Regions from separate parts of the Variovorax sp. AC194 genome, predicted to be linked through region 1. Evidence: riboswitches for the same ligand, from Rfam matches in the RefSeq annotation. Region 1 holds a riboswitch; the other holds the start of a gene.
The links. Region 1 has a riboswitch for glycine ahead of gcvT (glycine cleavage system aminomethyltransferase GcvT). Riboswitches for the same ligand answer to the same signal wherever they lie in the genome.
Positions count from the first base shown of each region.

Region 2: linked by a shared signal. The riboswitch ahead of ACZYRS_RS29445 (D-amino acid dehydrogenase) and the one ahead of gcvT (glycine cleavage system aminomethyltransferase GcvT) in region 1 are both predicted to bind glycine.

Region 1 covers NZ_OZ409823.1:4,538,104-4,553,678, forward strand. Annotated here, with positions in the region: gene ACZYRS_RS21625 (M949_RS01915 family surface polysaccharide biosynthesis protein) at 135-830, opposite strand; gene ACZYRS_RS21630 (acyl-CoA thioesterase) at 837-1,259, opposite strand; gene ACZYRS_RS21635 (DMT family transporter) at 1,256-2,089, opposite strand; gene ACZYRS_RS21640 (SDR family oxidoreductase) at 2,167-2,949, opposite strand; gene ACZYRS_RS21645 (electron transfer flavoprotein-ubiquinone oxidoreductase) at 3,067-4,764, shown strand; gene ACZYRS_RS21650 (TRAP transporter substrate-binding protein) at 4,930-5,904, shown strand; gene ACZYRS_RS21655 (TRAP transporter small permease) at 6,263-6,775, shown strand; gene ACZYRS_RS21660 (TRAP transporter large permease) at 6,787-8,079, shown strand; gene ACZYRS_RS21665 (AraC family transcriptional regulator) at 8,092-8,886, opposite strand; gene ACZYRS_RS21670 (MFS transporter) at 8,979-10,181, shown strand; gene ACZYRS_RS21675 (L,D-transpeptidase Cds6 family protein) at 10,264-10,773, shown strand; gene ACZYRS_RS21680 (hypothetical protein) at 10,894-11,460, shown strand; glycine riboswitch at 11,496-11,586, shown strand; glycine riboswitch at 11,599-11,706, shown strand; gene gcvT (glycine cleavage system aminomethyltransferase GcvT) at 11,754-12,926, shown strand; gene gcvH (glycine cleavage system protein GcvH) at 12,999-13,370, shown strand; gene gcvP (aminomethyl-transferring glycine dehydrogenase) at 13,499-15,575, shown strand, end outside.
Region 2 covers NZ_OZ409823.1:6,214,333-6,229,907, forward strand. Annotated here, with positions in the region: gene ACZYRS_RS29410 (hypothetical protein) at 1-378, shown strand, start outside; gene ACZYRS_RS29415 (GtrA family protein) at 384-761, shown strand; gene ACZYRS_RS29420 (glycosyltransferase family 2 protein) at 758-1,783, shown strand; gene rfbC (dTDP-4-dehydrorhamnose 3,5-epimerase) at 1,788-2,336, opposite strand; gene rfbA (glucose-1-phosphate thymidylyltransferase RfbA) at 2,333-3,229, opposite strand; gene rfbD (dTDP-4-dehydrorhamnose reductase) at 3,273-4,163, opposite strand; gene rfbB (dTDP-glucose 4,6-dehydratase) at 4,160-5,257, opposite strand; glycine riboswitch at 5,375-5,467, shown strand; glycine riboswitch at 5,479-5,597, shown strand; gene ACZYRS_RS29445 (D-amino acid dehydrogenase) at 5,696-6,997, shown strand; gene ACZYRS_RS29450 (FIST signal transduction protein) at 7,008-8,285, opposite strand; gene ACZYRS_RS29455 (PhaM family polyhydroxyalkanoate granule multifunctional regulatory protein) at 8,331-9,089, opposite strand; gene ACZYRS_RS29460 (aminotransferase-like domain-containing protein) at 9,181-10,626, opposite strand; gene ACZYRS_RS29465 (LysE family translocator) at 10,730-11,329, shown strand; gene ACZYRS_RS29470 (DMT family transporter) at 11,385-12,356, shown strand; gene ACZYRS_RS29475 (aminotransferase-like domain-containing protein) at 12,452-13,654, shown strand; gene ACZYRS_RS29480 (LysE family translocator) at 13,668-14,330, shown strand; gene ACZYRS_RS29485 (glutathione S-transferase) at 14,335-14,976, shown strand; gene ACZYRS_RS29490 (PhzF family phenazine biosynthesis protein) at 14,982-15,575, shown strand, end outside.

The DNA.
Region 1 (15,575 bases):
TTTCATTGATGGGTGTCGAAAATGACGCGCAGACGCCGGCGGGAGCGCCGGTCATGCGCAGAGGTCAGGGGCGCCGCAAAGCAGTTGCCCGCGCCGGCCCGGCTCGGGCTTGGGGGCTCGGTGCTGTGGTCGGCCTAGCGCGCCTTCGCCTTCTTCGGCATGAAGTCGTCGGAGTTGTCGAAGCCGAACTGGCCGGCCTTGTACATGCCGGCCATCTTCGCGACCAGATGCGCGCGCACGGGCTTCGGCAGCGCGAAGAAGTCCGCGTTGGCCCTCGTGCTGCGGTCGCCGTCCAGGTCGCCGGTGATGGCGTGGATCACCACCTTGCGGCCCTGGTGGAACGCGACGATCTTGATGGCGCCCGAGAAGTCGTCGCTGTCGAAGTTGTCCTTGTCGCTCGGGGCGAAGAAGCGATAGACCAGGATCGGGTCGATGAGCCCGTCCCCATCGAGATCGGCGAACTCGGAGAGCTTCGACCTGAAGTTGATGCCCGCATCGTCCTTGCCCGCGAAGTCGCGGATCGACCATTGCCGCGTCAGCGCGTTGTCGCTCCCCACCTTGAAGAGCGTGGCCTGGACGGCGGAGGACAGCGTCTCCTTGGTGAACGGCAGGTCTTGCTTCTCGGAGAGCAGCAAGGCGTAGCTGCCGGACTTGTCGGTGTAGCAATAGCGCTTGAACACCGGGAGTTCGACGCCGGCTTTCTTCACCGCGTCGGCATTCAGGAACGGCGCATCGGCCGGGCATGCGTTCGGCTCGGCCTTCGTCGTCTGGGCATGGCTCGCGGCGGCGAGCAGCGCGAACGCGGCGAGCGTCAGGAGGTTGCGTTTCATCGTGCGTTACTCGCTCACCAGCGTGCGCAGCCAGTCGGGCAGCGCCAACGCCTTCTGCTTCGGAAAATCCACCCAGATCGTTGTCGCCCCGCCGGCCGCGCAGATCACGTCGGGCGCTTCTTCGCGCGCCATGGTGCCCCAGCTCTCGAAGGTGGTGCGGCCCGGGTCGCTCACGTACATCTTCAGCAGCACGTTGCCCGGGTACTCGATCTGCCGGTAGAAATTGCAGAAGGCATTGACGATCACCATGCCCTCGCCGCCCGGCTCGGGCTCGAAGCCGATGGAGCGCATCCAGTCGATGCGCGCGGTTTCGAGATACCGGAAATAGGTGCCGTTGTTCAGGTGGCCCATGGCGTCCATGTCGCCCCAGCGGATGGGGATGGACATCTCGTACACGAGCTTCTTCTTTTCGGGGATTTCGATTCTCATCGGTGCGCCTTGATGGATGCGAGGATGCCCAGCACGAACAGCAGTGCCGCCACCCACTCGGTAGCCTCTGGCCAGCGGCCGTCCCAGACGAAGGAATAGAGCAAGGCGAACAGCGTCTCGCTCACGATCAGTTGGCCGCACAGGCTCGCCGAGAGGCGCTGGCTGGCGACGTTCCAGAGGATGGTCGCGAGCCACGAGGAGCCGAAGCCGCCCGCCAATGCGATCCAGATGAAGCGCATGCCCTCGGGCCGTGACTGCAGCGTGGCGAGGCTGCTGCCCGCCACCACCCACAGCAGCAGTGCGCCCAGGCCCGTGGCGATGCCGAGCCAGTTGGCCCAGTCGGTCGCGTTCAGCTCGGTGTGGCGCTGCAGCCATTTCGCGTTGAGCAGGCCGTAGATGGTCCAGCTCACCATCGAACACAGCGCGAGCGCGATGCCCCAGCCGAAGCGCGCGCCGCCATCGCCCGCCGTGCCATGCTGCGCCGACCATGCGCCCCAGATCATCAGCGCGATGCCCGCGCCCGTGAGCAGCAGCCCGGGCAGCAGCGCGCGCATCTGCAGCCCCGCGGGACGGCCGAGCAGCATCATCCAGACGGGAATCGTGCCGATGATGAGACTGGGCACCTCGGTGCCGGCCGCCGCGATGCCGAAGGCCAGCAGCAGGTAGTAGCCGCTGAAGCCCAGCACGCTCAGGCCCAGTGCCGCGAGCGCCTGCTGCCTATTCGGCCAGCGCACGGCGGCAGGCCGCGCGAACAGCGCGAGCCCCGAGATCGCGCCGAACACCGCGAAGCGCGCGGCCGTGATGTCGACCATGCCGAAGTGCCCGACCATGCGCGGCGCCACGAACACCAGGCCCCAGAGCGCGCCCGCGCCGAGGCCTGCGGCAATGCCGATCGACGTGCGTGAATTCAGACTGCGAACCCGTCGTCGGCCGCGATGACGGCGCCGTTCACGAAATGGCTCTGGCCGCTGGCCAGCAGCACGATCAGGCCGTCCAGGTCTTCGGCCTTGCCCACGCGCTTGCGCGGCAGGATGCTGACCAGCTTCTCCCCGGCCTCGGTGCTCCAGAGCGCTTCATTGAGTTCGGTGGCGATGTAGCCCGGGCACAGCGCGTTCACGTTGATGCCGAAGCGGCCCCATTCGAGCGCCATGGCCTTGGTCATCTGCACCACCGCGGCCTTGCTCATGCCGTAGGCGCCGATGTTGGCCACCGACTTGAGCGCAGCCACCGAGGCGATGTTGATGATGCGGCCGCCGATGTAGGTGCCGGGCGCCGAGCCATCGGCGCGCGCCAGCATGCGCTTGCCCACTTCCTGCGCGACGAAGAAGGCGCCCTTCAGGTTGGTGTCGAAGATGAAGTCGTAGTTGTCGGGCGTCACGTCCTGCAGGCGCTGGCGCACGTTCACGCCCGAGTTGTTGACCAGGATGTCGATCGGGCCGACCTCGGTCTCGGCGCGCGCGACGGCGGCCTTGATGCTGCCGTGGTCGGTCACGTCGAGTTCGACGACGTGGGCATCGCCGCCCTCGCCTTCGATGCGGGCGCGCAGCTCCTTGAGTTTTTCGACCCGGCGGCTGGCCAGGACGACCGCGGCGCCGGCGCGCGCCAGCGTTTTCGCGAACTGGGCCCCGAGGCCGCTGGAGGCGCCGGTGACGAAGGCCACGCGGCCCGAAAGATCGATGCTGTAAGCCATGGGAGAACGTTCCTGGGTGGGTCCTGGAGAGTCGCGCAGGCGACGTGCTGCGCTCCCCCTAAAATGTTTCGCGCCCTCGTAGCGTCCGAGCCTCAAAACATTATCGACCAGACCCACATGACCCACGACGAAATCCTTGCCCAGTTCGGCCCTCGCGAAGCCATGGAATACGACGTGGTCGTGGTCGGCGGCGGCCCGGCGGGCCTCTCGACCGCGATCCGCCTGAAGCAGCTGGCTGCCCAGCACGAGAAAGAGATTTCGGTCGTGGTGCTGGAGAAGGGCTCCGAGCCCGGCGCGCACATCCTCTCGGGCGCCATCATGGACCCGCGCGCGCTCAACGAACTGCTGCCCGACTGGAAGCAGCTGGGCGCCCCGCTGAACCAGCCCGTCACCGACGACGCGATGGTGTTCCTCGGCGAGAAGTCGGGCCTGCGCACCCCCAACGCCTTCCTGCCGGCGTGCTTCCAGAACCACGGCAACTACATCATCAGCCTGGGCGCCTTCACCAAGTGGCTCGCGCAGCAGGCCGAGAACCTGGGCGTCGAGATCTTTCCGGGCTTCCCGGCGGCCGAAGTGCTCTACAACGAGAACGGCTCGGTGCGCGGCGTGGCCACGGGCAACATGGGCGTGGGCAAGGACGGCGAGCCGACCGAGAACTTCCAGCTCGGCATGGAGCTCCTGGGCAAGTACACGGTATTTGCCGAAGGCTCGCGCGGCCACCTGGGCCGCCAGCTGATCAGCAAGTTCCAGCTCGACGAAGGGCGCGATCCGCAGACCTACGGCCTGGGCGTGAAGGAGGTGTGGGAAATCGACCCCCAGCGCCACCAGCCCGGCTTCGTGCTGCACACGGCCGGCTGGCCGATGAAGAGCGACACCTACGGCGGCGCCTTCCTCTATCACATGGAGGACAACAAGGTCACGATGGGCTTCATCACGGGCCTGGACTACAGCAACCCGTACTTGAGCCCCTTCGAGGAAATGCAGCGCTGGAAGCTGCACCCCAACATCCGCTGGTACCTGGAAGGCGACGAGGCCAAGGGCATCAAGCAGGCCAAGCGCATCGGCTACGGCGCGCGTGCCATCACGGCCGGCGGCCTGCAGTCGCTGCCCAAGACGGTGTTCCCGGGCGGCGCGCTGGTGGGCTGCGAGGCCGGCTACCTGAACGTGAGCCGCATCAAGGGCAGCCACGCCGCCATCAAGACCGGCATGCTGTGCGCCGAAGCCGCCTTCGACGCGGTGCAGGCCGGCCGCCAGCACGACGAGCTCACCGCCTACCCGGCCGCGTTCGAGAAGAGCTGGCTGCACGCCGAGCTGAAGAAGTCGCGCAACTTCAAGGCCTGGTTCAAGAAGGGCCTGGGCGTCGCCACCCTCATGAACGGCATCGAGCAGTGGCTCCTGAAGGGCAACATCCCCTGGACCCTGCGCCGCACCAAGCCCGACCACCTGTACCTGAAGCCCGCGGCCGAGTGCAAGCCCATCGTCTATCCGAAGCCGGACGGCAAGCTCACCTTCGATCGGCTCTCCAGCGTGTTCATCAGCAACACGAACCACGAAGAGCAGCAGCCGGCGCACCTCACGCTCAAGGATGCGACGGTGCCGGTCAACATCAACCTGGCGAAGTTCGCGGGCCCCGAGAGCCGCTACTGCCCGGCCGGCGTGTACGAGTTCGTGGGCACCGAGGACGGCAAGCAGCGCCTGCAGATCAACGCGCAGAACTGCGTGCACTGCAAGACCTGCGACATCAAGGACCCGACGCAGAACATCGTGTGGGTCACGCCCGAAGGCGGCGGCGGGCCGAACTACGTGGGCATGTAAGGCGCCCCGCCTGCTTGTTCAAAAGAGCCCTCTTCGGAGGGCTTTTTCGTTTCTTGCGGGGTGTGCGTCCGTGAAACTCCCGACATGCCGAGGCCCCCGCATGCGGCATAGTCGAACGCGCCTGACGCTTTCCTGACCCCTGACAACATTCCCCCCGGAGACACCATGAAACTCGGCCACATCGCCGCCGCCTGCCTTTCGCTCGCCCTCTGCACATCCGCCCTCGCCCAACAACCGACGGTGCTGAAGATCGGCTACGCGACCTCCAAGGAGTCGCACTACGGCGTGGGCTCCACGGTGTTCTGCGACGAGGTCGAGAAGGGCACGCAAGGCCGCTTCAAGTGCCAGCACTTCGCCAACTCGGCGCTGGGCGGCGAGCGCGAGCAGATCGAGGCGATCCAGCTGGGCACGCAGGACCTGGTGAACACCTCCACCGGCCCCGTGGGCAACTTCGTGCCCGAAGTGAAGATCGTGGACATCCCCTTCCTCTTTCGCGACTACGACCATGCGCGCAAGGTGATGGACGGCCCGATCGGCCAGGACATCCTCACCAAGTTCCCGAGCAAGGGCATCATCGCGCTGGCCTGGACGGAGAACGGCTTTCGCCACATGACCAACAGCAAGCGCGACATCGTCAAGCCCAGCGATGCCGCGGGCCTGAAGATGCGCACCATGGAGAACAAGGTGCACATGGACGGCTACCGCACCTTCGGCATCCTGCCCACGCCCATGGCTTTCCCCGAGCTCTTCGGCGCGCTGCAGCAGGGCACGGTCGACGGGCAGGAGAACCCGATTCCGGTGATCCTGGCCTCCAAGTTCTCGCAGGTGCAAAAGCACCTCTCGCTCACCGGCCACGTGTATTCGCCCGCGCTGCTGCTGCTCTCGCCGAAGGTGTGGAACAAGCTGTCGGACGCGGACAAGAAGGTCTTCGTCGATGCCGCCAAGAAGGCCGCCGTGGCCCAGCGCAAGAAGGTCAACGACGACGAGAACAACGGCATCGCCCAGCTGGAGAAGGACGGCATGAAGGTCACCAAGGTCGTGGACGGCGCGGCCTTCCGCGAAGCCCTCAAGCCGGCCTATGCGGGCTACGCCAAGGAGTTCGGCGCGGACAACATCAAGAAGATCACGGACGTCCAGTAAGCCTGCGCGCCAGACCCCAACCGTTCACGCTGAGTCCATCCCACCGTTCGCGCTGAGTCCATCCCACCGTTCACGCTGAGTCCATCCCACCGTTCACGCTGAGTCCATCCCACCGTTCGCGCTGAGTCCATCCCACCGTTCACGCTGAGTCCATCCCACCGTTCACGCTGAGCCTGTCGAAGCGCCGCGCAAGGCTTCGACAAGCTCAGCCCGAACGGTTGTTTGGTTCAGCCCGAACGGTTGTTTGGTTCAGCCCGAATGGTTGTTTGGTTCAGGCCGAACGGTTGTTTGGTTCAGGCCGAACGGCTTTTTGTCCGAGCCCATGGTTCTTTTTTGAGCTCAGTTTGAGAACAACAACGTGCAAGCCTTCGAGCGCTACTTTCTCGCCGCCAACCGCTGGGCGCTGATCCTTCTGCTGGCCGCCATGTCGGTCATCATCTTCACCAACGTCGTCATGCGCTACACCACGAGCAATTCGCTCGAATGGGCCGAAGAGGTGTCGCGCCACATGATGATCTGGCTCACCTTCCTCGGGGCCGGGCCGGTGCTGCGCTACGGCGGCCACATCGCGGTGGAGAACCTGCAGGACGCGCTGCCGCGCGCGGGCGCCATCGCGGTGCGCGCCTTCGTCGCCGCGCTGCTCTTTGCCTTCTTCGGCTTCATGGTCTGGTACGGGTGGCTCTACATGCAGCGCACGATGTTCCAGCTCACGGCGGTCACGCAGATTCCGTTCGCCTACATCTACAGCGCGATGCTGTTCGGCGGCATCCTGCTGATCGTGCATTGGCTCCTGGTGGTGCGGGGCTACGTGCTGCGGCGCGAGTTCGCATCGGACGCCCACTTCGACGCCAACGCCTCGGCGTCGCTGTAAGGAGAACGACCATGGATGCCAGCATCGTTCTCATCGTCTCGGCCTGCATTTTCCTGGCCATCGGCGTGCCCGTGGCCTTTGCGCTCGGGCTCTCCACCGTCACCACGCTGATCCTTGCGGAAAACTATCCGCTCATGGTGCTGCTGAAGGAAACCTTCACCGGCATCGACAGTTTTCCGCTGATGGCCGTGCCCTTCTTCATCCTGGCGGCCGAGCTCATGAGCGGCGGCTCGCTCACCGAGGTGCTGCTGCGCTTCGCGGGCCAGTTCGTGGGCCACCGGCGCGGGGGCCTGGGCTACACCAACGTGGTGTCGCTCACCTTCTTCTCGGGCATCTCGGGCTCGGCGCTGGCCGACGCGGCGGGGCCGGGCTCGATGCTCATCAAGATGATGGACAAGGCCGGCTACGACCGCTCTTACGCGGCGGCGCTCACGGCCTCCACGGCCATCGTGGGGCCGATCATTCCGCCCTCGATCATCATGATCATCTATGCGCTGCAGGACGAGAGCGTGTCGGTGGGCACGCTGTTCGCGGCCGGCATTTTTCCGGGCATCCTCATCGCGGTGGCGATGTGCGTGGTGAACTTCCATGTCTCGAAGAAACGCAACTACAAGGGCGATGGCCAGACGCCGCCGCTGCGCGAAATTCTCGTCACGACCTGGAAGGCGATTCCCGCGATCCTGTTGCCGGTGGTCATCCTGGGCGGCATGCGCGCCGGCTGGTTCACGCCGACCGAGGCGTCGGTGGTGGCGGTGTTCTATGCGCTGGTGTGCGGCAAGTTCATCTACCGCACGCTCGAGTGGAAGATGCTGCCCGACATCCTCTCGCGCTCGGCCCTGCTCTCGGCCTCGGTGCTGATCATCATCGGCCTCTCGGCCTCGTTCGCGTGGGTGCTGACCATCGAGGGCATTCCGCAGCAGATGGCCGAATGGCTCATCAGCATGAACCTCTCGCCGTGGATGTTCCTGATCATCGTCAACGTGTTCCTCTTGCTGTTCGGCATCTTCATCGAGCCGCTGCCGGGGGTGATGGTGCTGGCGCCGATCCTTGCGCCCGTGGCGATCAAGCTGGGCGTGGACCCGGTGCACTTCGCGATGATCGTGATCTTCAACCTCACGCTCGGGATGATCACGCCGCCGGTGGGTGGGCTCTTGTTCGTGACCTGCAACGTGTCGAAGGTGCCGATGTCGGCGCTGGTGAAGGAGCTGGTGCCGTTCCTGTGGGCGCACGGCGCGGTGCTGATGATCCTGACCTTCGTGCCGGCGCTCAGTACCTGGCTGCCGCGGGCGCTCGGATTCAAGTAGCGGCGCGGCCAATCATTCCTTTTCCTTTTCTTCTTCCTGGCGAAAGTAGAGGCTGGGCGGCGCGCCCAGCGTGCGCCGGAACATCGCGGTGAACGCGCTCGGGCTCTCGTAGCCGTGCGCGAGCGCCACCTCCAGGATCGAGGCGCCCGCCGCCAGTTTCGGCAGGCTCAGCAGCAGCCGCACCTGGCGGCACCACGCGCCGAAGTTCATGCCCGTCTCGCGCTGGAAGAGGCGCGCCAGCGTGCGCGTGTTCATGTGCAGCCTCTCTGCCCAGTCGTCGAGCGTCGCATTGAGCGACGGGTCGCGCACCAGTTCCTCGCACAGCGCCGCCAGGCGCGCATGGCGCGGCATGGGCACATGCAATTGCAGCGCGGGCGCGGCCTCGATTTCGTCCAGGATGAGCTCCATCACGCGCTCGTCGCGGCTGCCCGGCGCGTAGTCCAGCGGCAGCGACACGGCCGCGACGATCAGCTGCCGCAGCAAGGCGCCCACGCGGATCACGCGGCAGGCGCTGCCCAGGTCGGCGCGCGTGCCGGGCTCGATGAAGACGGTGCGCATCCGCACCTCGCCGGCCAGCCGGATCTGGTGCGTCATGCCCGGCGGCACCCACACGCCGCGCCCGGTCGGCACGACCCAGCTGCCGGCCGCGGCGCCCACGATCATCACGCCCGAGATCGCATGGATGAGCTGGCCGCGCCGGTGCGCGTGCGGCGGAATGAAGGTGTCGCCCCCGGGGTCGGTCGCCAGCGCGGCGACGGCGCGCGGCGTGAACTCGCCTTCTTCGGGGCGCAGGTTCAGTGTGTCCATTTCTCGACGACGTTTGCGGATTTGCAGCGAGACCATCTTCGCACGGCTTCCTACGATGACCCTCCCCCTCAGGACCTCAAGGAAACCATCGAATGGACAAGCGCCGACTCGGGCTGCTCACCGGCACCCATGCCGTCAACGACCTCTACCAGGGCCTCGTGCCCGCCCTGCTGCCCTTCATGGTGCTGGAGCGCGGCTACAGCTACACGGCGGTGAGCGGGCTGATGCTGGCGGCCACCGGGCTCTCCAGCGTGGTGCAGCCGCTCTTCGGCCTGTATGCCGACCGCCATCCGCGCGGCTGGCTCGTGCCCGTGGGCTTCCTGGCCGCGGCGCTGGGCGTGGTGCTGGCGGGCCTGAGCCGGAGCTACCTGCTGACCTGGATCGCCATGACGCTGTGCGGCCTCGGCATCGCGGCCTTCCACCCGCCCGCGACCGTGGCGGCGCGCGCTGCCGGCGGCGCCTCGCAGAAGGCCATGAGCGTGTTCTCGGTGGGCGGCACCATCGGCGCCTCGTTCGCGCCGATGCTGGCGGCCGCGGTGGTCGGCGGCGGCGGGCTCGCGCGCAGCTACCTGCTGGGCGTGCCCGCGCTGGCGATGGGCGTGGTGTGGTTCATGGCCCACGCGGCTCATGCACGGCGCGGTGCGGGTGCTGCGGCCGCGGCGGCGGCGCGGCAGCGGGCCGCCGTCGATGGGCCGAAGCCCGCCAACGACTGGCGCGCATTCGGCCTGCTGGTGGCGACCGTGGTGGGCTGGTCGATCCCGTATGTCACGGTGCTCTCGATGCTGTCGCTGCGCATCACGCGCGACCTGCACGGCACGGCCTTCCAGGGCGCCGCGGCCCTCACCGGCTTCACCGCTTCGGGCGCGGTGGGCGTGCTGCTCGGCGGGTGGCTGGGCGACCGCATCGGCCGCATGGGCACCATCCGCAGCGGCTACCTGCTGGCGCTGCCGGCGCTCGCGGGCCTGGTGCTCGCGCCGACTGCCGGCTGGGCGCTGGCCTGCACCGCGCTGCTGGGCATGAGCATGTTCCTGCCCTTCGCCGCGCAGGTCACGCTCGCGCAGGACTACCTGCCGCGCAACCCGGCCACGGCCAGCGGCATCACGCTCGGGCTGGCGCTCTCGGTGGGCGGGCTGGTGTCGCCGCTGTTCGGCATGCTGTCGGACGCGCGCGGGCTGGGCGTCACGTTCGGCGTGGTGCTGTGCGTGCTGGGCGCGGCGACCGCGCTGGCCCTGCGGCTTCGCAACCGTGCGCCCGCCATCGCGCAGCGCGACGCCCAGGCGACGGCCGCGGCCTGAGCGCGTGCCGCCTGGGCCCTGTCACGGGTTCGCTGCCAGAATCGGCGCCACGCCAACAACCGATACCCGAGGGAACCGCACCATGAACCGACTCGTCGCCTGCCTGCTCACCGCAGGGCTGCTGTCCACCGCCGCACTGGCCGCGCCACCTTCGGCATCGCCACCCGCTGCGGCGGCCTCCGCGGCCGCAGCGGCGCCGGCGCCCGCTGCCGCTCCCGCTCCCGCTCCCGCAACAGCAGCAGCCCCCTCCGCCGGCATCGCCGAAGTCGAAGCCGCCGTGCGCGCCTGGGCCGCGGCCTGGTCGGCGCGCGACGTGGACCGCTACCTCGCGGCCTACGCCCCCGACTTCACGCCCGCGAAGAAGCAGGACAAGAAGCGCTGGGAGGCCGAGCGCCGCACCCGCATCGCCAACAAGTCGGCGATCAGCGTCGCGGTCGACGACCTCGTCATCAGCGTCAGCGGCCAGACCGCGAGCGCGCGCTTCAAGCAGGTCTACAGCGCCGACAAGCTCAAGAGCACCGACCGCAAGACGCTGGAGCTGCAGCGCGTGGGCGACAAGTGGCTCATCCGCAAGGAAAGCACCGGCGGCTGAAGAATCGAGCGCCAGACGGCGCAGCGGCGGTGATATCCCCTGTAAGTCAAACAGGTTCATGAAGGTGTCACCGCCTGCAACGATGCTGCAGCCATCGATCTTTCGAAAGCTGTGGCCGCCATGTTTCCCACCAAGACCGACAAGGCACGCGACGAACTCCAAGGCGGGCAACGCACGCTCAGCCAGCGCGAGCGCGCGCTGCTGCTGATGGCCGACGGCCGGCGCTCGCTGACCGACTTCAGCCCGCTGTTCGCGAGCCGCATCGAGGCGGAGCAGGCGATCCAGGCGCTGATGAGCAAGGGGTATCTGCAGGATGCGCGGCCTGCCGCTGCGGCGCCTGCAGCCCAGCCGGCACAGCCGCCCGCGGCGACAACCCCGCCCGAGCCGGTGCCCACGTCCAACCCGATCCAGCTCACCGCCACGGCCGACAACTTCGACGGCAAGCGCTCTCTCGCGACCACGCGGATGTTCCTGTTCGACATCTGCGAGCGCATGTTCGTGCGGCGCGATCCCAAGTTCGCCCTGCAGATGCGCGACGCCCTGCGCGAGGCGCGCGACCGCGAGGCGATGCTCACCATCGCCGCGCTGATGCTCAGCGAAATCGAGAAGACGGCGGGTGTCGAGCGGGCCGAATCGCTGCGCGAGCGCATCGAGCGGCTGCTGCCGCCGGCCGAAATCGTGCACTGACCCCACGCGCTCAGGGCTTGCGCGATCCACTACACTCGGCGGAGTCAGGAGAGAGCCCCGCGCGACGGGGCCGCCGAAGGCGCAGGGGATTCCCGAACGCTCAGGCAAAAGGACTGACAAGACGCCGGTGCACACCGGCGTTTCCTTGCTGGAGAGAGGCCGTTGCACCATGTGCGCCGGCCCACCGAAGGAGCAAACCCCGATCGTGGGGCGAATCTCTCAGGTAAAGCGGACAGCAGGGGTGGCCCGTGGCGTTGCAGCCATGGATTTCGACTGCCCCTTTGGAGTGCCCCGTGGCCGCTTCTTCCGCTCCCGATACCCAACTTCTCAAGACGCCGCTGTACGACCTCCACGTGGAGCTCGGCGCACGCATGGTGCCCTTCGCGGGCTACTCGATGCCCGTGCAGTACCCCGCCGGTTTGATGGCCGAGCACAGGCACACGCGCGATGCGGCCGGCCTCTTCGACATCTCGCACATGGGCCAGTTGCGCCTCGTCGGCCCCGACGCCGCAGCCGCCTTCGAGACCCTGATGCCCGTCGACGTGATCGACCTCGCCCCCGGCAAGCAGCGCTACGGCCTGCTGCTGAACGACGAGGGCGGCATCCTCGACGACCTGATGTTCTTCAACGAAGGCCACGGCTCGCTCTTCGTGATCGTGAACGGCGCCTGCAAGGTGGTGGACCTCGCGCACATCCAGCAGAAGATCGGCGCGCGCTGCGAGGTGCAACCGCTGCCCGACCACGCGCTGCTCGCGCTGCAGGGCCCGCAAGCCGCGGCCACGCTGGCGCGGCTGTCCCCCGGCATCGAGCGCTTCGTGTTCATGACGGGCGGCGCGGTGCAGATCGGCGGCATTGCGGCCTTCGTCACGCGCAGCGGCTACACGGGCGAAGACGGCTTCGAGATCTCCGTGGCCGGCAAGGACGCCGACGCCCTCGCCCGCCTGCTGCTGGCCCAGCCCGAGGTCAAGCCCATCGGCCTGGGCGCGCGCAACTCGCTGCGGCTGGAAGCCGGGCTCTGCCTCTACGGCAACGACATCGACACCACCACCACGCCGGTCGAGGCCTCGCTCAACTGGGCGATGCAGAAGGTGCGCCGCACGGGCGGCGCGCGCGAAGGCGGCTTTCCGGGCGCGGCCAAGATCCTTGCCCAACTCACAGCCGCGACCGTCGGCGCGGCCGGCCACACCGACCATGACACCCTGAAACGCAAGCGCGTCGGCCTCGTCGCGCTGGAGCGCATTCCGGTGCGCGACGGCACGCTGCTGCAATCCTTCGAAGGCCAGGACATCGGCATCGTCACCAGCGGCCTGCTCGGCCCGAGTGCCGACCGTTGTGTCGCGATGGGCTACGTGGCCACCGCGTTCTCGGAGCCCGGCACGCGCGTGCAGGCCATCGTGCGCGGCAAGCCGGTGCCGATGGAGGTCTCGACCATGCCCTTTGTGCCGACCCGCTACTACCGCGGATGACCGAGGCTGATCGCGCTTGACCGCGGCTAGGCTCTGCATCCCGATTCAATTTTTTCCACGAGGAGTTTCCCCATGAGCATCAAGTACACCAAGGACCACGAGTGGGTCTCGGCCGAAGGCGGCGCCGCCACCGTCGGCATCACCGTGCATGCGCAGGACGCGCTGGGCGACGTCGTGTTCGTCGACCTGCCCGAAGTGGGCAAGACCTTCGCGCAGGGCGAAGTGGCCGGCGTCGTCGAATCGGTGAAGGCCGCGGCCGACGTGTTCATGCCCGTCTCGGGCGAGATCACCGAAGTGAACGAAGCGCTGCGCGCCGACCCCTCGCTCGCCAACAGCGACCCGCTGGCCACCGGCTGGTTCTTCAAGGTCAAGCTGAGCGAGCCCGCGCAGCTCGATGCGCTGCTCGACGCCGCCACCTACGACAAGTTCGCAGCCGAATCCTGAAAATGCTCGCCCCTCGGCTTGCCACTTCGTGTGCTTCGCCATCCCCCATGGGGAAGGCGCGGCCCGCCTTGCGGCGGCCCGGCGGCGACCGCTGAGCCTCTCTTCTTTTTTACGCCGATATCACCGCCATGCCGATTCCCGCCCTTCCCTCTTTGCAAGAACTAGAGAACGCCGAAGAATTTCTCGCCCGCCACATCGGCATCGATGCGGCGGACGAGGCGCGCATGCTGCCGGTGATCGGCTCGGCCACGCGGGCCGAACTCATCGACGGCATCGTGCCCGCGGCCATTCGCCGCGCGAAGCCGATGCGCCTGCCGGCCCCGGTGACCGAGGCCGAGGCGCTGGCCGAATTGAAGGCGATGGCGTCGAAGAACAAGGTGTTCAAGAGCTTCATCGGCCAGGGCTACTACGGCACGCACACGCCGGGGGTCATCCTGCGCAACGTGCTGGAGAACCCCGCCTGGTACACCGCGTACACGCCCTACCAGGCCGAGATCTCGCAGGGCCGCATGGAGGCCCTGCTCAACTTCCAGACGATGGTGTGCGACCTCACGGGCATGGCCATCGCCAACGCGTCGATGCTCGACGAAGCCACGGCCGCGGCCGAGGCGATGACGCTCGCCAAGCGCAGCGTGAAAAGCAAGAGCAACGTGTTCCTCGTCTCGGGCGACTGCCATCCGCAGACCATCGAAGTCATCAGGACGCGCGCCGCGCCGCTGGGCATCGAAGTGAAGGTGAGCACCGTCTCCGAGACGCTGCCGCACCTGATGGCGAGCTGCGAATTCTTCGGCGTGCTCGCGCAGTACCCGGCCACCACCGGCCACGTGCACGACCTGCGCCCGCTCGCGGGCCACGCCCATCAATGCGACGCCGCCTTCTGCGTGGCCGCCGACCTGCTCGCGCTCACGCTGCTCGCGCCGCCCGGCGAATGGGATGCCGACATCGTCTGCGGCACCACGCAGCGCTTCGGCATGCCGCTGTGCAACGGCGGCCCGCACGCCGCGTACCTGGCCTGCCGCGATTCGTTCAAGCGCTCGCTGCCGGGGCGCCTGGTCGGCGTGAGCGTCGACACGCACGGCCAGCCCGCCTACCGCCTCGCGCTGCAGACGCGCGAGCAGCACATCCGCCGCGAGAAGGCCACCTCCAACATCTGCACCGCGCAGGTGCTGCCGGCCGTGGTGGCCAGCATGTACGCCGTGTACCACGGGCCCGACGGGCTCACGCGCATCGCGCAGCGCGTGGCGGCGCTCACCGCCATCCTCGCGCAGGGCCTGGCGCAAATGGGCCGCGAGCCGGTCAACGAATTCGCCTTCGATTCGCTCACGATCCGCACCGGCGACGACACACCGAAGATCATCGAGCGCGCGACCGCCGCCGGCGTCAACCTGCGCCAGCGGCTGCAGCAGCACCTGGGCATCTCTCTGGACGAAACCACGACGCGCGCCGATGTCGAAACGCTCTGGGCCCTGTTCGTGCCCGCCGGCACCGCGATGCCGCGCTTCGACGACCTGGCCAACACCGCGCCGCGCCTGCCCGAAGACCTGCGCCGCACGAGCGCCTTCCTCACGCACCCGGTGTTCAACACGCACAAGAGCGAGACGGCGATGCTGCGCTACATCCGCAGCCTCTCGGACAAGGACCTCGCGCTGGACCGCAGCATGATCCCGCTGGGCAGCTGCACGATGAAGCTCAACGCGACCAGCGAGATGATCCCCATCACCTGGCCCGAGTTCGCGAACATCCACCCCTTCGCGCCCGCCGAGCAGCAGCTGGGCTATGCGCAGCTCGATGCGCAGCTGCGCGCGTGGCTCTGCGAAGCGACGGGCTACGCGGGCATCAGCCTGCAGCCCAACGCGGGCTCGCAGGGAGAGTACGCGGGCCTGCTGGCCATCAAGTCGTTCCATGAAGCCAAGGGCCAGGGCCACCGCAACATCTGCCTGATTCCCTCGTCGGCGCACGGCACCAACCCCGCGAGCGCGCAGATGGTGGGCCTGCAGGTGGTGGTGACGGCCTGCGATGCGCAGGGCAACGTCGACATGGACGACTTGAAGCGCGCCTGCGAAAAGCACAGCGACAAGCTGGCCGCCGTGATGATCACCTACCCCAGCACGCACGGCGTGTTCGAGACGCGCGTGAAGGAACTCTGCGAGCTCGTGCACGAACACGGCGGCCGCGTGTACGTCGATGGCGCCAACATGAACGCGC
Region 2 (15,575 bases), 1.7 Mb from region 1:
CACCTGCTGAAGAATCCCGACGCCAAGGCCGTCTTCCTTGCCGACAAGGAGCGCCCCTTCACGGCGCCGTTCGCGGGCCGCGCCTTCGCGCAGAGCTGGTACGACACCTACTTTTCGACGGCGGGCACCGAGGCGGACGCTGATCTCACCGGCGAACGCTGGAAGCAGCTGCTTTCGCTCAACGGCATCGGCTTCGTGCTCGCGAAGAACGATCCGGCCGCTCGACCCGCGCTGAACGCCGTGCTGCTTGCCGAGGCGGTGCCGGAGCTGGTGGGCCCGACCCATACGCTCTATTGCCTGTGCAAGCCGCAGCCGCCGGCGACCGGCGATACGCTGTACAAGACCCGGGACCTGAGTGCCCGGCTCCGACTGTTCTGAAAGCCATGCGGCAACTGGTCCTCTTCGGCGTGATCGGCGTGACGCAGCTCGTCGCCGACACGATCATCTTCTACCTGCTGCTCAAGCTGTCGGTCACGCCGTGGATCGCGAACGCGATCTCGCGGTTTCTCGCGCTTCTGCTGGGGTTCGCGCTGAACGGTGCAATCACGTTCAGGCAGCCCGACAACACCGCATCGACCTCAAAGAAGAGCTTCGTCAGGCTGCTGGTCCTATGGCTGGCCCTGACCTTCGTGAGCTCCGAGCTGGTCACGCTGGCGAGCCACCACGTCTCGGACCATCGATTGCTGGCGGCCAAGCTCGGCGTCGAACTCGTGCTGGCCTTCGTCTCGTTCTTCATTTCAAAGACCTGGGTTTACCGATGACGCCAACACCGAACATCGCCCCCTCGCGCGCCATCGCGGTCGTCATCCCGTGCTACCGGTCGGGCGAACTGGCGCTGGAAGTCATCCAGCGCGTCGGGCCGGAGGTCGGCTGGATCTTCGTCGTCGACGACTGCTGCCCGGTCCAGACCGGCCGGACGGTGCTCGAACACAGCACCGATCCGCGGGTCACCGTTCTCTTCCACGCCGAGAACCAGGGCGTGGGCGGCGCCGTGATCACGGGCTACAACGCGGCCCTGAAGACGGAGGCCTCGGTCATCGTCAAGATCGACGGCGACGGGCAGATGGCGCCGGAGCGCATCCCGCAGTTGTGCAGCCCGATCCTTTCGGGGCAGGCGGACTACGTGAAGGGCAACCGGTTCCACATCGCCGGCGGGGTCGCCGCAATGCCGCCGCTTCGCCTGATCGGCAACGTCGCGCTCTCGTTCATCACCAAGGCGTCGAGCGGGTACTGGCAGCTGTTCGATCCGACCAACGGGTATACCGCGATCCACACGCGGGTGCTGGCCGAACTGGACACCGAAAAGATCGCGAAGCGCTACTTCTTCGAGTCCGACATGCTGTTCCGGCTGAACCTGCTGCGGGCGGTCGTCTCCGAGATGCCGATGAAGGCGGCCTACGATGGCGAGCCCTCGAGCCTGAGCCCGATGAAGGTGATCGCGCCATTCCTCAAGGGCAACACGCGCAACTTCTTCAAGCGCGTGCTCTACCGTTACTTCGTCTCGGATTTTTCGCTCGCCTCGCTCGAACTCCTGTTCGCAGTGCCGCTGCTGGCGTTCGGCATCATCTACGGCGCCGAGCATCTGCTGTCGAACCGCATCAGCGGCGGCGTGGCCTCCGCGGGCACGGTGATGGCATCGGCCCTGCCGATCATCCTGGGATTCCAGCTGCTGCTGTCCTGGCTCAACTACGACGTGTCGGGCCAGCCGACGCAGGCATTGCACCTGCAGTTGCCGCCGCTGGACGGTGCGCAGCAGGCGCAGCGCCCGCAGGCGCCGCATTGATCGATCAGTCGAACAGCGCGGCGTTCGCCAGCAGCGACGCCGCGGCGTCCTTGCCCGACAACTGCGGCTCGACGCCGGTCGCGGGCCATTCAATGGCCAGCTGCGGGTCGTTCCAGACAATGGCGCGCTCGTGGGTAGGCGCGTAGTAGTCGGTGGTCTTGTAGAGGAATTCCGCGGTCTCGCTCAATACCAGGAAGCCGTGCGCGAATCCGGCCGGCACCCAGAGCTGCTTGTGGTTGTCTTCGTTCAGCTCGACACCCACCCATTGGCCGAAGGTCGGCGACGACTTGCGGATGTCGACGGCCACGTCGAACACCGCACCGCGCACCACCCGCACGAGCTTGCCTTGTGGTTGCTGGATCTGGTAGTGCAGCCCGCGCAGCACGCCTTTGACTGAGCGCGAATGGTTGTCCTGCACGAAGTCAACGTGCTTGCCGACGGCCTCGTCGAAGGCCTTCTGGTTGAAACTCTCGAAGAAGAAGCCCCGTGCATCGCCGAACACCTTCGGCTCGATCACGATCACCTCAGGGATCGCAGTAGGCGTGGCTTTCATGAGCGCACCTCGTCGTTCAGCAGGTGCTTGAGGTACTTGCCGTAGCCGCTCTTCTCCAGCGGTGCGGCGAGCTTGGTGAGCTGCTCGGTCGTGATGAAGCCATTGCGCCAAGCGATCTCTTCGGGACACGCGATCTTCAGACCCTGCCGATGCTCCAGCGTGGCGATGAATTGCCCTGCTTCCAGCAGGCTGTCGTGCGTGCCGGTATCGAGCCATGCATAGCCGCGCTGCATGATCTGCACGTTCAACTGGTCGAGATCCAGGTACGCCTGGTTGACCGCCGTGATTTCAAGTTCGCCGCGCGGACTCGGCTTCACGGCCTTGGCGATATCGACGACCTGGTTGTCGTAGAAGTAAAGCCCAGTCACCGCGTAGTTGCTCTTCGGCTTCAATGGCTTTTCTTCGATGCTGCTGGCCTTGCCCTTGGCATCGAACGCCACCACGCCATAGCGCTCCGGGTCCTGCACGTGGTACGCGAACACCGTCGCGCCCGACGTCTTGGCATCCGCATCGGCCAGCAGATGGGCAAGGTCATGCCCATAAAAAATGTTGTCCCCCAGCACCAACGCGCTCGGGTCATTCCCCACGAACTTGTCCCCGATGATGAACGCCTGCGCCAGCCCGTCCGGGCTCGGCTGCACTGCGTACTGCAGGTTGATGCCCCACTGGCTGCCATCGCCCAGCAGTTGCTGGAAGCGCGGCGTGTCCTGCGGCGTGCTGATGATCAGGATGTCGCGCATGCCGCCCAGCATCAGCGTGCTCAGCGGGTAATAGATCATCGGCTTGTCGTACACCGGCAGCAGCTGCTTGCTCATGGCGAGCGTCGCGGGGTGCAGGCGGGTGCCCGAGCCGCCGGCGAGGATGATGCCCTTGCGTTGCGTCGTCTTGGTCATGGGATGTTCGTGTCTCTTGTCTTGCTCGGGTCTTGCGCTGCGCTCAGAAGGTCTCGCGCAACATGCGGGCGACGCCGGACTGCCATTCGGGCAGCACGAGGCCGAAGGTCGATTGCAGCTTGCTGGTGTCCAGTCGCGAGTTGTGCGGGCGCGTCGCGGGCGTCGGGAATGCGGTGGTGGGCACGGGCTCGACCGCTTCGGGGCCGGCCTTGAGTTCGACGCCCGCGGCCTTGGCCTGCTCGATCACGAAGCGCGCATAGCCGTGCCACGTGGTCACGCCACCGGCCACCGCGTGATAGAGCCCGGCCTTCGCCGGGTCCTGCAGCGTCGCGCGAATGGCGTGCGCGGTGATGTCGGCCAGCAGTTCCGCGCCGGTGGGCGCGCCGAACTGGTCGTCGATGACGGTGAGCTTGTCGCGCTCCTTGGCGATGCGCAGCATGGTCTTGGCGAAGTTGCCGCCGCGCGCGGCGTAGACCCAGCTGGTGCGAAAGATCAGGTGCTTGGCGCAGTGCTGCGCCACCAGCTGCTCGCCTTCGAGCTTGGTGCTGCCGTAGACGCTGAGCGGGCCCGTGGCATCGTCTTCTTTCCAGGGCTCGCTGCCGCTGCCATCGAAGACGTAGTCGGTCGAGTAATGGACCATCAGCGCGCCGATCTGCTGCGCCGCTTCGGCCACCACGCCGGGCGAGGTGGCGTTGAGCTTGCGGGCAAAGTCGGGCTCGCTCTCGGCCTTGTCGACCGCGGTGTGCGCGGCGGCATTGACGATGACGTCCGGGTGCACCTTCAGCACCGTTTCGGCCAGCTGCTCGGGGCGGCTGAAGTCGGCGTGGAAGTCGGTGCTGTCGAAATCGAGCGCGACCAGTTCACCCAGGGGCGCGAGGCTGCGCTGCAGTTCCCAGCCGACCTGTCCGCCCTTGCCCAGCAGCAGCAGCTTCATGCGGTGGCTTTCGCAGATCCGGCAGTTCCGGCCGGTGCGGCGTCGTATTGCTTTTCGACCCACTCGCGGTACGCGCCGCTTTGCACGTTGCGCACCCACTCGCCGTTCGCGAGGTACCACTCGACGGTCTTGCGGATGCCGCTGTCGAAGGTCTCTGCGGGCTTCCAGCCGAGTTCGCGCTCGAGCTTGCGCGCGTCGATGGCGTAGCGGCGGTCGTGGCCGGGGCGGTCGGTGACGTAGGTGATCTGTTCCTTGTACGGCTTGCCGTCGGCCTTGGGGCTCAGCTCGTCGAGGAGCGCGCAGACGGTGTTGACGATCTCGATGTTGGGCTTCTCGTTCCAGCCACCCACGTTGTAGGTCTCGCCGAGCCTGCCCGCTTCGAGCACGCGGCGGATGGCGCTGCAGTGGTCCTTCACATAGAGCCAGTCGCGCACCTGCATGCCGTCGCCGTACACGGGCAGCGGCTTGCCTGCGAGCGCGTTGACGATCATCAACGGGATGAGTTTCTCGGGGAAATGGAACGGCCCGTAGTTGTTCGAGCAGTTGGTGGTGACCACTGGCAGGCCGTAGGTGTGGTGCCAGGCGCGCACGAGGTGGTCGCTGGCGGCCTTGCTGGCCGAGTACGGGCTGTTGGGCTCGTACTTGTTCTCTTCGGTGAAGGCCGGGTCGGTCTTGGAGAGCGAGCCGTAGACCTCGTCGGTCGACACATGCAGGAAGCGGAAGGCGGCCTTCTGGTCGGCCGGCAGCGCGCTCCAGTAACCGCGCACCGATTCGAGCAGGCGGAAGGTGCCGAGCACGTTGGTCTGCACGAAGTCTTCAGGGCCGTGGATCGAGCGGTCGACATGCGATTCGGCCGCGAAGTTCACGACGGCGCGCGGCTTGTGTTCGGCCAGCAGGCGATCGAGCAGTGCGCTGTCGCCGATGTCGCCCTGCACGAAGATGTGGCTGGGGTTGTCCTTGAGCGACGCGAGCGTCTCCAGGTTGCCCGCGTAGGTCAGTTTGTCGAGGTTCACGACCGGCTCGTTGCCTTGCGCAATCCAGTCGAGCACGAAGTTGGCGCCAATGAAGCCGGCGCCGCCGGTTACCAGGATCATGGGATTCCCTGTTGTTTGTCTGAACGATCGCCCTCGGCGAATGTGAATAGAAGATTATCCCACTGGCCCGCAGGGCCGAAATCCAGGCTTGGTGCCCTCGAAAGCCCCACCTACAATCGCCCCACTGCAGGAGAGCGGGCCACCCCGGTGGCCCTACCGAAGGCGCAAACTCCCATAAACGCTCAGGTCGGCCCGAACAGGGGGTCAGTACTGCATCACATCGAACGCCGTCTGGAGAGCCATCGCACCCGCAAAGGTGTCGCGATGCACCGAAGGAGCAAACCCGTTGCAAGGTGCAACAGAGGTGAATCTCTCAGGTACCGAGGACAGGGGGAGCGGCAACTTGGACGGCGGACGTCCGGTTGCTTGCTATTGAACCAATAGCACCCAACAGCATCTTGCCCGCCATTCAAGCGCTGCACCTCAAAGGTACCTGCAATGCGCGTGATCGTTCTTGGCGCCGGCCTGCTCGGCGTGACTTCGGCTTATTACCTCCAGCAACTCGGCCACGAAGTGACCGTGATCGACCGGCAGGCCACCCCGGCCGCCGAAACCAGCTTCGCCAATGGCGGGCAAATATCAGTCAGCCACGCCGAGCCCTGGGCCAACCCCAGCGCGCCGCTCAAGGTGCTGCAGTGGCTCGGCAAGGAAGACGCCCCGCTGCTCTTTCGCATCCGCGCCGACATGCGCCAGTGGCTCTGGGGCCTGCAGTTTTTGCGCGAATGCACGCCGGCGCGCACCAGGCACAACATCGAACAGATCGTGCGCCTGGGCACCTACAGCCGCGACACGCTGCAGCAACTGCGCCGCGACACGGGCCTGAGTTACGACCAGCGCACGCAGGGCATCCTGCATTTCTATACGACGCAAAAGGAGTTCGACGGCGCGCTCAAGCCGGCCGAGCAGATGCGCGCTCTCGGCTGCGAACGGCTGGTGATCTCGGCCGACGAGGCCGTGAAGATCGAGCCCGCGCTCGCCCACATCCGCCCCCAGCTGGCCGGCGCCACCTACACGGCCGAAGACGAATCCGGCGACGCCAACCGCTTCGCGCGCGAGCTGGTCGGCCTCGCGGCCGCGGCCGGCGTGAAGTTCCTCATGAGCCACACGGTGACCGCGCTGCGCGAAGCCGGCGGCAGCATCGACCACGTCGAGGCGACCGACAGCGAAGGGCGCTTTCAGCGCATCCGCGGCGATGCCTTCGTGCTGGCGATGGGATCGCTCAGCCCGCTGTACGCGGCGCCGCTGGGCATCCGCCTGCCGATCTATCCGGCCAAGGGCTATTCGGTGACGCTGCCCGTGAAGGACGCGTCGAAGGCGCACCAGGTCTCGCTGACCGATGACGAATTCAAGCTCGTGTTCTCGCGCTACACATCGGAGTCGGGTGACCGCCTCCGCATCGCCGGCACGGCCGAACTCAACGGCTACGACCGCGACCTGAACCGCGTGCGCTGCGAAGCCATCGTGCGCCGCGTCGAGGAGCTCTTCCCCGGCGCCGGCGACACCACGCAAGCCCAGTTCTGGACGGGCCTTCGCCCCGCGACCCCGAGCAACGTGCCGATGATCGGCAAGACCAAGCTGCCGAACCTGTACCTGAACACCGGCCACGGCACGCTCGGCTGGACGCACGCGTGCGGCTCGGGCAAGTCGATCGCGCGGATCGTGAGCGGGCTCGTGCCGGAGGTGGACTTTGCGTTCACCGGCATGCCGGCGCCGCAGCCGCGCGTGCTGCAGCCGGCCTGACCGCGGCCCGTCAATCCTTGCTGGTGAACACCGTCAACACACCGGTGTAGCCATACAGGTGGTGCCGGGCGATTTCGCCCGCGGCGAAGAAGCCGACCAGCGGCACATCGCCCAGCGCGTGGCGCACGATCTGCAGCTCGGCGCCCGGTGCGCCGAAGTGCGGGCCGCCACGGCCCGAGCAGCTCACGTACACCGCGCCCGCGATGCGGCGCGCCGGGTGCGGCGCTGCTTCGGCTTCGCCGGCGGCGACGGCGCGGGCGGTGGCCAGCGTCTGCTCTTCGGGCTCCAGCTCTTCGCGGATCTCCGCGCAGATGCGCATCAGGTCCGCGCGCGCAGCCTGCGCGTTGCGGCGGCAGAAGGTCAGCCGCATGCCGGCCTCGGCCGTGTCGGCGATCGCGATGCCGCGGCGCGTCGGGTCCAGGCCGATGATGTGGCGCACCAGCACGTCGGCGCCCAGGTCACCGGTGCGGCGCACGCCGTCGCTGCCCGCGTCGGCCAGGCCGACCAGCGTGTTGCGCACCGCGTCGATGGCCTCCTGCGGGCGTTCGAGCGACACCTGCAGGTCGGCCAGCAGCACGTCCAGCGCGGGCTCGCCGTCCAGCTTGAGCAAGAGGTTGCCGTCGGCCTCGGTGATCTCGCGCTCGCGCACGCCCGAGCGCAGCGGCTGGCAGCCCTGCGTGACGCGCGACACCAGCCGCACGCCCTCGCCGAACACCACGCCCGACAGGCCCCCCGAGAACACGCCGCCCGCAGCGCCGTGCCCGCGGATGTTGCCGTTGCCGCCGACCGCGAACTGCAGCGCGCCGCCGCGGCCCGACGAGAGGCCGCCGAAGAGGTAGCCGGTGTCGACGCGGCCGGCCATCTCGCCGATCAGCTCGGTGAGATCGGGCGTCGCGGGGTCGGCGTGCACGAGCGCGGTGTGCGCCTCGAACCCGCTCATCTCCGAATTGCCCAGCGGCGCCACGCCCGAGAACACGCGGTACTGGTCGCTGGGCAGCGCGCAGAGCATGAGGCTCATGCCGGGCTCGTCGAAGTACTCGGCGTTGTTGGCCGAGACGCCGATGCCCACGGTGCCCGACCAGTCGGTCACCTCGGGCAGCTCGGCGCCGAGGTGATCCAGGATCTCCTGCGCCTCGGCCGCGTAGTGGTCGGTGATGTAGAGGAGCCCGAGCGTGGGCGACGACGCGTAGTCGGGCAAGGCCATTTGCGCGCGCAACTGGGCCAGCACGAGGCCGGCCGCCATGCGCCATTGCGGATGGGTGGCATGACCCGTGGGAAACAACTTCATGATGCGTGCCAACCCGTTCTCTTCAAAAGTGGAATGTGTGTGACGTCAGCGGCGGCCGGTGGTTCGCTTGCGGGCGGCGGCCGACGTCTTTTTCTTTGCGGCGGGCGTTGCCGCCTTCTTGGCCGAGGTTCTTGCCGCGGTTTTGGCTGCGGGCTTCTTGGCGGCGGCCGTCTTGCCCATCGCCTTGCCGACCGCATCGGCCAGCGGCTGGGCCATGGCGGGGACCTTGAGCTGGGCGGCGTCCTGCAGCGCCGAACTGGCGATCTGCTGGAACTGCTCGGTCAGCGAGCCCCACCATTGCATCGGATCGACCACGCCGGCGCCATCGGCGGCGGCAGCCTTGCTGCGCGGCTTTTTCTTCGGTGCCGGTGCTTCTTCTTCCTCGATCTCGGCCTCGTCTTCTTCCTCGACCGGTTCGGGTTCGGGGGCGGCGGCTGCGAAGGGCGCGGGCGCCGGAGCGGCGGCTGCCGCCTGCTTGGTGAACGCGCTGGCCAGGTCTTCCATCCGCACGTTCATGCCGCGCAGGGTCGAGAGCGTCATCTTCTGCACCTCGAGCGCCTGGATCGTGGCCTTGAGCGCATGGCCGTTCTGCTCGAGCCAATACTGCACGGTCTTGAGTTCCTGGATGCGCTTGTCGACTTCTTCCACGCTCAGCGTGGGCGCCACCCAGCTCGCCAGGCTCGGGATGCCCGGCACCGCCGATGCCGCGCCGGCGCCCGCCGCGGCGCCCCCGGCCAGGTTCTTCAGGAAGTCGAATCCGGGGACGAACTGGCTGAAGTTGAAGGGTTGGCTGGCGTTGGTCATGCGGGAGGTCTCCAGGCTGGGTTTTCTTGTGCTGCCAGCTTACTCCAAGCCCCTGGGCTTTGGCCCGCCAGGCGCCGCCTTTTACCCGCCGTCAGAGCTCGCTTCGAACCTTGCTGAAGACCTTCCAGAAAGTGGCGTCCTGCGAGGTTGCGAAGTTGATCCGCATCATGGTGCTCGGTGGCCGGCGCGCGTGGAAGAGCGAACCCGGCGCGAGCAGGTAGCCCTGGTCGAGCATGCGCTGGGTGAGCGCGTCGGTGTCCACGCCCGTGTCGACCCAGCCGAAAAGCCCCGCCGGCTCCGAGGCGAAGGTGCAGCCGTGCGACATCGCAAGCTTCACCGACCGCCCGCGCGCGCCCTCCAGGCGAATGCGCACGCGCTCCGAATGCCGGCGCAGCTGGCCCTGGTCGATGCACCACGACAACGCCCGCTCGAAGAGCGTGGGCGAGGTGAGCGTGGCCAGCAGCTTGGTCTCCAGCAGCCGGTCCTTCAGCGCGGGCGGCGCGGCCAGGAAGCCGATGCGCCAGTTGGGCGCGATGATCTTGGCGAAGCCGCTCACGTAGACGGTGCGCTGCAGGCCGTCCAGCGCGCACAGGCGCGTGGCGTGCTCGGGCGCGAGGTGGCTGTAGGTGTCGTCCTCGACGATGTGGAAGTCGTGCTCGTTCGCCAGCTTGAGCACCCGGTGCGCGCTCCCGGGCGTGAGGCTGTAGCCGGTCGGGTTGTGGAGCACGCTCACGCTCACGAAGAGCTTGGGCTTGTGCAGCGCGCAGTACTGCGCCATCACGTCGAGGTCGGGCCCGTCGGCGCGCCGCGGCACGGGCAGGATGCGCATGCCCAGCGCCTCCAGCCGCGCGAATTCGAGCGCCCAGCCCGGCTCCTCGACCATCACCGGATCGCCCGGGCGCAGCAGCGTGCGGCTCACGATGTCCAGCGCATGCGTGGCGCCGATGGTGGTGATGATCTGGTCGGGCGCGGCCGGCACGTTGATGCCCACCAGCTTCTGCGAGAGGCTGCGGCGCAGGCTCATGTCGCCGGCGGGCTCGCCGTATTGCAGCGACAGCTCCTGCAGCACGGCTGTACTGGTCATGCGCCGCACGGCCGTGGGCATGAAGGTGGACGACATCCAGTCCGGCGGAAACACGCCCATGCCCGGCTGCGGCTTGTCGCTCGGGCGGTGGAACATGCTGCGGATCAGCGAACTCGCATCGGCCGGCACGCGCGAGGCCATCATCTGCACGGCCATGGCCGCGGGCATGTCGCCCACGCCGACGGCGTCGGCGGGTTTGCCCGGACGGCCGTCCTGGCCCTGCGCCGAATCGCGCACGTAGAAGCCGCGTTGCCGGCGGGCTTCGACGAGCCCCTGCGCGAGCAACTGGTCGTAGGCCGCGACCACCGTGTACGGGCTCACGCCCTGCTGCCGCGCGCATTCGCGCACCGAGGGCAGCCGGGCGCCAGGCGGCAGCAGCCGGGTGCGGATGCGCTCGGCCAGGCGGTCTGCGAGCTGGCCGGTCAACGACTGGGTGGAGGTTCGTGTCAGCATGCTGTGTCGAGGTGCTGTGTCGATGGGGTCACCAATACAGATGCCTTGTTTGTCCGGCCATCTGTACTGGAACTGTAATGGTCTCAAGTTTAGAGTGTGTGTCATGAACTGGCAAGAATTCACCGCGCTGCTGGTGTTGGCCACGGCGATGAGTTTTTCGCCCGGCCCCAACACCACGCTCTCCACCGCCCTGGCGGCCAACGGCGGCCTGCCGCGCGCGATGCGCTTCGTGGTCGCGGTGCCGATCGGCTGGACGCTGCTGCTGGCGATCTGCGCGGCGGGCCTGGGCGCGCTGGTGGTGGCGGTGCCGCCGCTGCGCCTGGCGATCAAGGGACTGGGCATCGCCTACCTGCTGTGGCTCGCGTACAAGCTCAGCGGCAGCGGCACGCTGGGCCGTGCCGACAGCGCAAAACTCACCGTCGGCTTCGGCCAGGGCGTGATGCTGCAGTTCGTCAACATCAAGGCGTGGCTTCTCGCGCTCACGCTGGTGGCCGGATGGATCGCCGGCCAGCCCGACGCGCTCTCGCGCTTCGCCATCGTCGCGCCGGTGATGCTGTTCTATGCCTTCGTCAGCAACTTCGCCTATGCGCTGGTCGGCGCGCTGCTGCGCGACTGGCTCGCCAAGGGCAAGCGCCTCCTGTGGTTCAACCGCGCGATGGGCCTCGTGCTCGTGCTCACGGCTTGGTGGATGGTGAGCGTATGAGCCGCCGGGCCGCTCCCCACGCGAATGCCGCAGCGCGCAGCGCGGAGGCTGCGCAATGAGCCGCCGCCTCGACATCAAGGACGAAACGCTGGGCATGTGGCTCGGCGTGATCGGTGTGGCGCTCTTCGCGGTGACGCTGCCGATGACGCGGCTGGCCACCGGCACGCAGGCCGCGCCGCAGCTCTCTCCCTGGTTCGTCACGCTCGGGCGCGCGGCGCTGGCCGGCGTGCTGTCGGCGGTCTTCCTCCTGGTCACGCGCTCGCCCCGGCCCGCGCCGCACCAGTGGCGGCCGCTGGGCATGGCGGTGCTGGGCAACTGCGTCGGCTATCCGCTGCTGCTGGCCTACGCGCTGCGCGTGGTCACCGCCAGCCATGCGGCCGTGGTGACGGCGCTGCTGCCGCTGGTGACGGCCGCGGTCGCGGCCTGGGTGCTGCACCAGCGCGCGCGGCTGGGCTTCTGGCTCTGCGCGGTCGCGGGGAGCCTGCTGGTGGTGGCGTTCTCGGTGCTGCGCGCGAATCAGGCGGGCCACGGCTTCGGTTTCGAATGGGCCGACCTGCTGCTGGTGGGCGCGGTCATCGCGGCCTCCTTCGGCTACATCTACGGCGCGCAGGTCACGCCCTCGCTGGGCGCCGAGCGCGTGATCTGCTGGGTCTGCGTGATGGCGCTGCCCTTCACGCTGCCGGCCACGCTGGCGCTGTGGCCGACGCAGCCCATCGCCACGGCATCGTGGCTGGGCTTCGTGTACGTGGGCATGTTCTCGATGTGGATCGGCTTCTTCGCCTGGTACCGGGGTCTCGCCCTCGGCGGCGCGCTGCGCGTGAGCCAGACGCAGTTGCTGCAGCCCTTTTTGTCGATCCTCGCGTCGATCCCGATCCTGGGCGAGCCGCTGGACGTGGTGACGCTGGGCTTCGCGATCGCGGTGGTGGCCACGGTGGTGATCGGCAAGAAGCTGTCGCAACCGCAGGCGGCGCCCGCCGCTGCGCCGCTGCCTGCGGGCAATGGCGTCGCGGCCGGAAGAAGCCGATGACCGCACCCCATCACGCCGGCTGCAACAAAATCCCTGTTGCATCCCTTGGCGACCTGCCATCGAATCTCACCTCACCCGCCTGAAAGAAGAACGCCATGAACTGGAAACTCGCCGCCCGCGCCGCCAAGATGAACCCGTCGGTGCTGCGTGAAATCCTCAAGGTCACCGAACGCCCCGGCATCATCAGCCTGGCCGGTGGCCTGCCCTCGCCCAAGACCTTCCCGATCCAGGCCTTCGCCGACGCCTGCGCCGAGGTGCTGCACAACGACGGCCAGGCCGCGCTGCAGTACGCCGCGAGCGAAGGCTACGCGCCGCTGCGCCAGGCCGTGGCCGACATGCTGCCGTGGAACGTCGACCCCGCGCAGGTACTCATCACCACCGGCTCGCAGCAGGGCCTGGACCTCGTGGCCAAGGTGCTGATCGATCCGGGCAGCAAGGTGCTGGTCGAGACGCCCACCTACCTCGGCGCGCTGCAGGCCTTCGGCCCGATGGAGCCGAACCCGGTCAGCGTGGCGAGCGATGAAGACGGCGTGATCGTCGCGGACCTGGTCGAGAAAGCGAAGGACGCGCGCTTCGTCTACCTCTTGCCCAACTTCCAGAACCCCACGGGCCGCACCATGACCGAGGCGCGCCGCGCCGCCGTCTCGGCCGCTGCCGCCGAGGCGGGCGTGCCGATCGTCGAGGACAACCCCTACGGCGAGCTCTGGTTCGACGAAGCCCCGCCGCTGCCGCTGACCGCGCGCAACCCCGAGGGCTGCATCTACCTGGGCTCGTTCTCCAAGGTGCTGGCGCCCGGCCTGCGCCTGGGCTTCCTGGTGGCGCCGAAGGCCATCTACCCCAAGCTCCTGCAGGCCAAGCAGGCGGTGGACCTGCACACGCCGATCTTCACGCAGCGCATGGTGTCGGCCGTGATGAAGGACGGCTTCCTCGACCGCCACGTGCCCACCATCCGCGCGCTCTACAAGCGCCAGCGCGACGCGATGATCGCCGCGCTCACCCGCGAGATGGCCGGCCTGGACGTGAAGTTCAACGCGCCCAAGGGCGGCATGTTCCTGTGGGCGCGGCTGCCCGAGGGCGTCGATACGGTCAAGCTGCTGCCCAAGGCGGTGGAGCGCAACGTGGCCTTCGTGCCCGGCGCGCCGTTCTACGCGGGCCTGGGCGATCCGCGCACGCTGCGCCTGTCGTTCGTGACGGCCAGCGTCGAAGAGATCGACACCGCCATCGCAGCGCTTGCGCTCACGCTGCGCGAAGAGCTGGCGCTGCTGGGCGAGCACAAGCTCGCGCCCGCACCGGTGTGAGGGAGCGGGGACGATGATCGGCATCGCGACGCTCTCGCTCTTCCTGCTCGCCGTGCTGGCGCTGTTCCTCTCGCCCGGGCCGAACATGGCCTTCGTGCTCTCGCACGGCGTGGCGCACGGGCCGCGCGGCGGATTCGCGGCGGCCGTCGGCATCTCGGCCGCCGACCTGGTGCACACGCTCTTCGCGGCGACCGGCGTCACCGCGCTGGTGGCCGCCTGGCCGCCGTCGTTCGACGTGCTGCGCTATGCGGGCGCGCTGTACCTGGTGTGGCTCGCGGTGCAGGCGTTGCGCAGTGGCGGCCTGCGCATGAATGCGCAGGCCCAGCCCTCGGGGTTCGGACGCATCGTGCGCATGGCGCTCGTGAACAACCTCGTCAATCCGAAGGCGCTGCTGTTCTTCATGGTGTTCCTGCCGCAGTTCGTCGATCCGTCGCACGGCAGCGTGGCACTGCAGCTGGTGCAACTGGGCGTGGTGCTGTCGGTGGCCGCGCTCGCCTTCAACACGCTCTTGGGCGCCTGCAGCGGACAGGTCGGCCGCTGGCTGCAGCGCCGGCCCGGTGCCGAGAAATTCCAGCGCACGTTGCTCGCGCTGGTGATGGTCGGCCTGGCCATTCGCCTCCTGATGCTCGACCGACCCGTGGCCCCGATGGCCGCATTGCCTCCACAAGGACACTGACACCATGCTCAACATCTGGGGCCGCATCAGCTCGATCAACGTCCGCAAGGTGGTGTGGTGCGCGCAGGAGCTCGGGCTCGATTTCCAGCGCACCGAGGCCGGCGGCAAGTTCGGCGTGGTGCAGACGGCCGAGTACCTCGCGCTCAATCCGAACGCGATGGTGCCCACCATCGACGACGGCGAAGGCGCCGAGCGCGTGACGCTCTGGGAATCGAACGTGATCGTGCGCTACCTCTGCGCGAAGCATTCGCACGGCACGCTCTATCCGAGCGAGCTGCCCGCTCGCTTCGACGCCGAGCGCTGGATGGACTGGCAGCAGACCACGCTCAACCGCGCGAGCCGCGACGCCTTCGTGCAATGGGTGCGCACGCCGCCCGCCGAGCGCCAGGCCGCGCTCATCGACGCCTCGGTGCGCCAGAGCGAAGCGCTCTTCGCCGTGCTCGATGCGCACCTGGCGCGCCAGCCCTTCCTGGCCGGCGAGCGCTTCACCATGGCCGACATTCCGGTCGGCTGCGAGGCACATCGCTGGTTCAACCTGCCGGCCGCCGAGTACCACCGGCCGAGCTGGCCGAACTTGGAGCGCTGGTACGCCGACCTCTTCTCCCGGCCCGGCACGCGCGGCGTGCTTGATCTCTCCCTCGAATGAATCCGATGAAATCCCGCCCTTTCAAGCAAGTCGACGTCTTCACCGCCACCGCGTACTACGGCAACCCGCTCGCCGTGGTGATCGATGGCCAGGACCTCGATGACGCCGCCATGCAGCGCTTCGCGCAGTGGACCAATCTCTCCGAGACCACTTTCCTCCTGCCGCCGACCGAGCCGACGGCCGACTACCGCGTGCGCATCTTCACGCCCGGCGGCGAGCTGCCCTTTGCCGGCCATCCGACCATCGGCACCTGCCACGCGTGGCTGGAGGCCGGCGGCAAGCCCAAGGTGGCGGGCCGCGTGGTGCAGCAGTGCGGCGCGGGCCTCGTGCCGCTGCGCCGCGAGGGCGAGCGCCTCGCCTTCGCCGCGCCGCCGCTCAAGCGCAGCGCCCCGAGCCCCGCGCTGCTTGCCAAGGTGGCCGGTGCGCTGGGCCTGAAGGCGCAGCAGGTGATCGCGGCGCAGGTGCTGGACAACGGCCCGGTCTGGTTCGGCCTGCTGCTGAACGATGCCGACGCCGTGCTCGCGCTGCAGCCCGACCACCGCGCGCTCAAGGAACTGGGCGTGAAGGCCGGCGTGGCGGGCGTGCCCGCGGCGCACGAC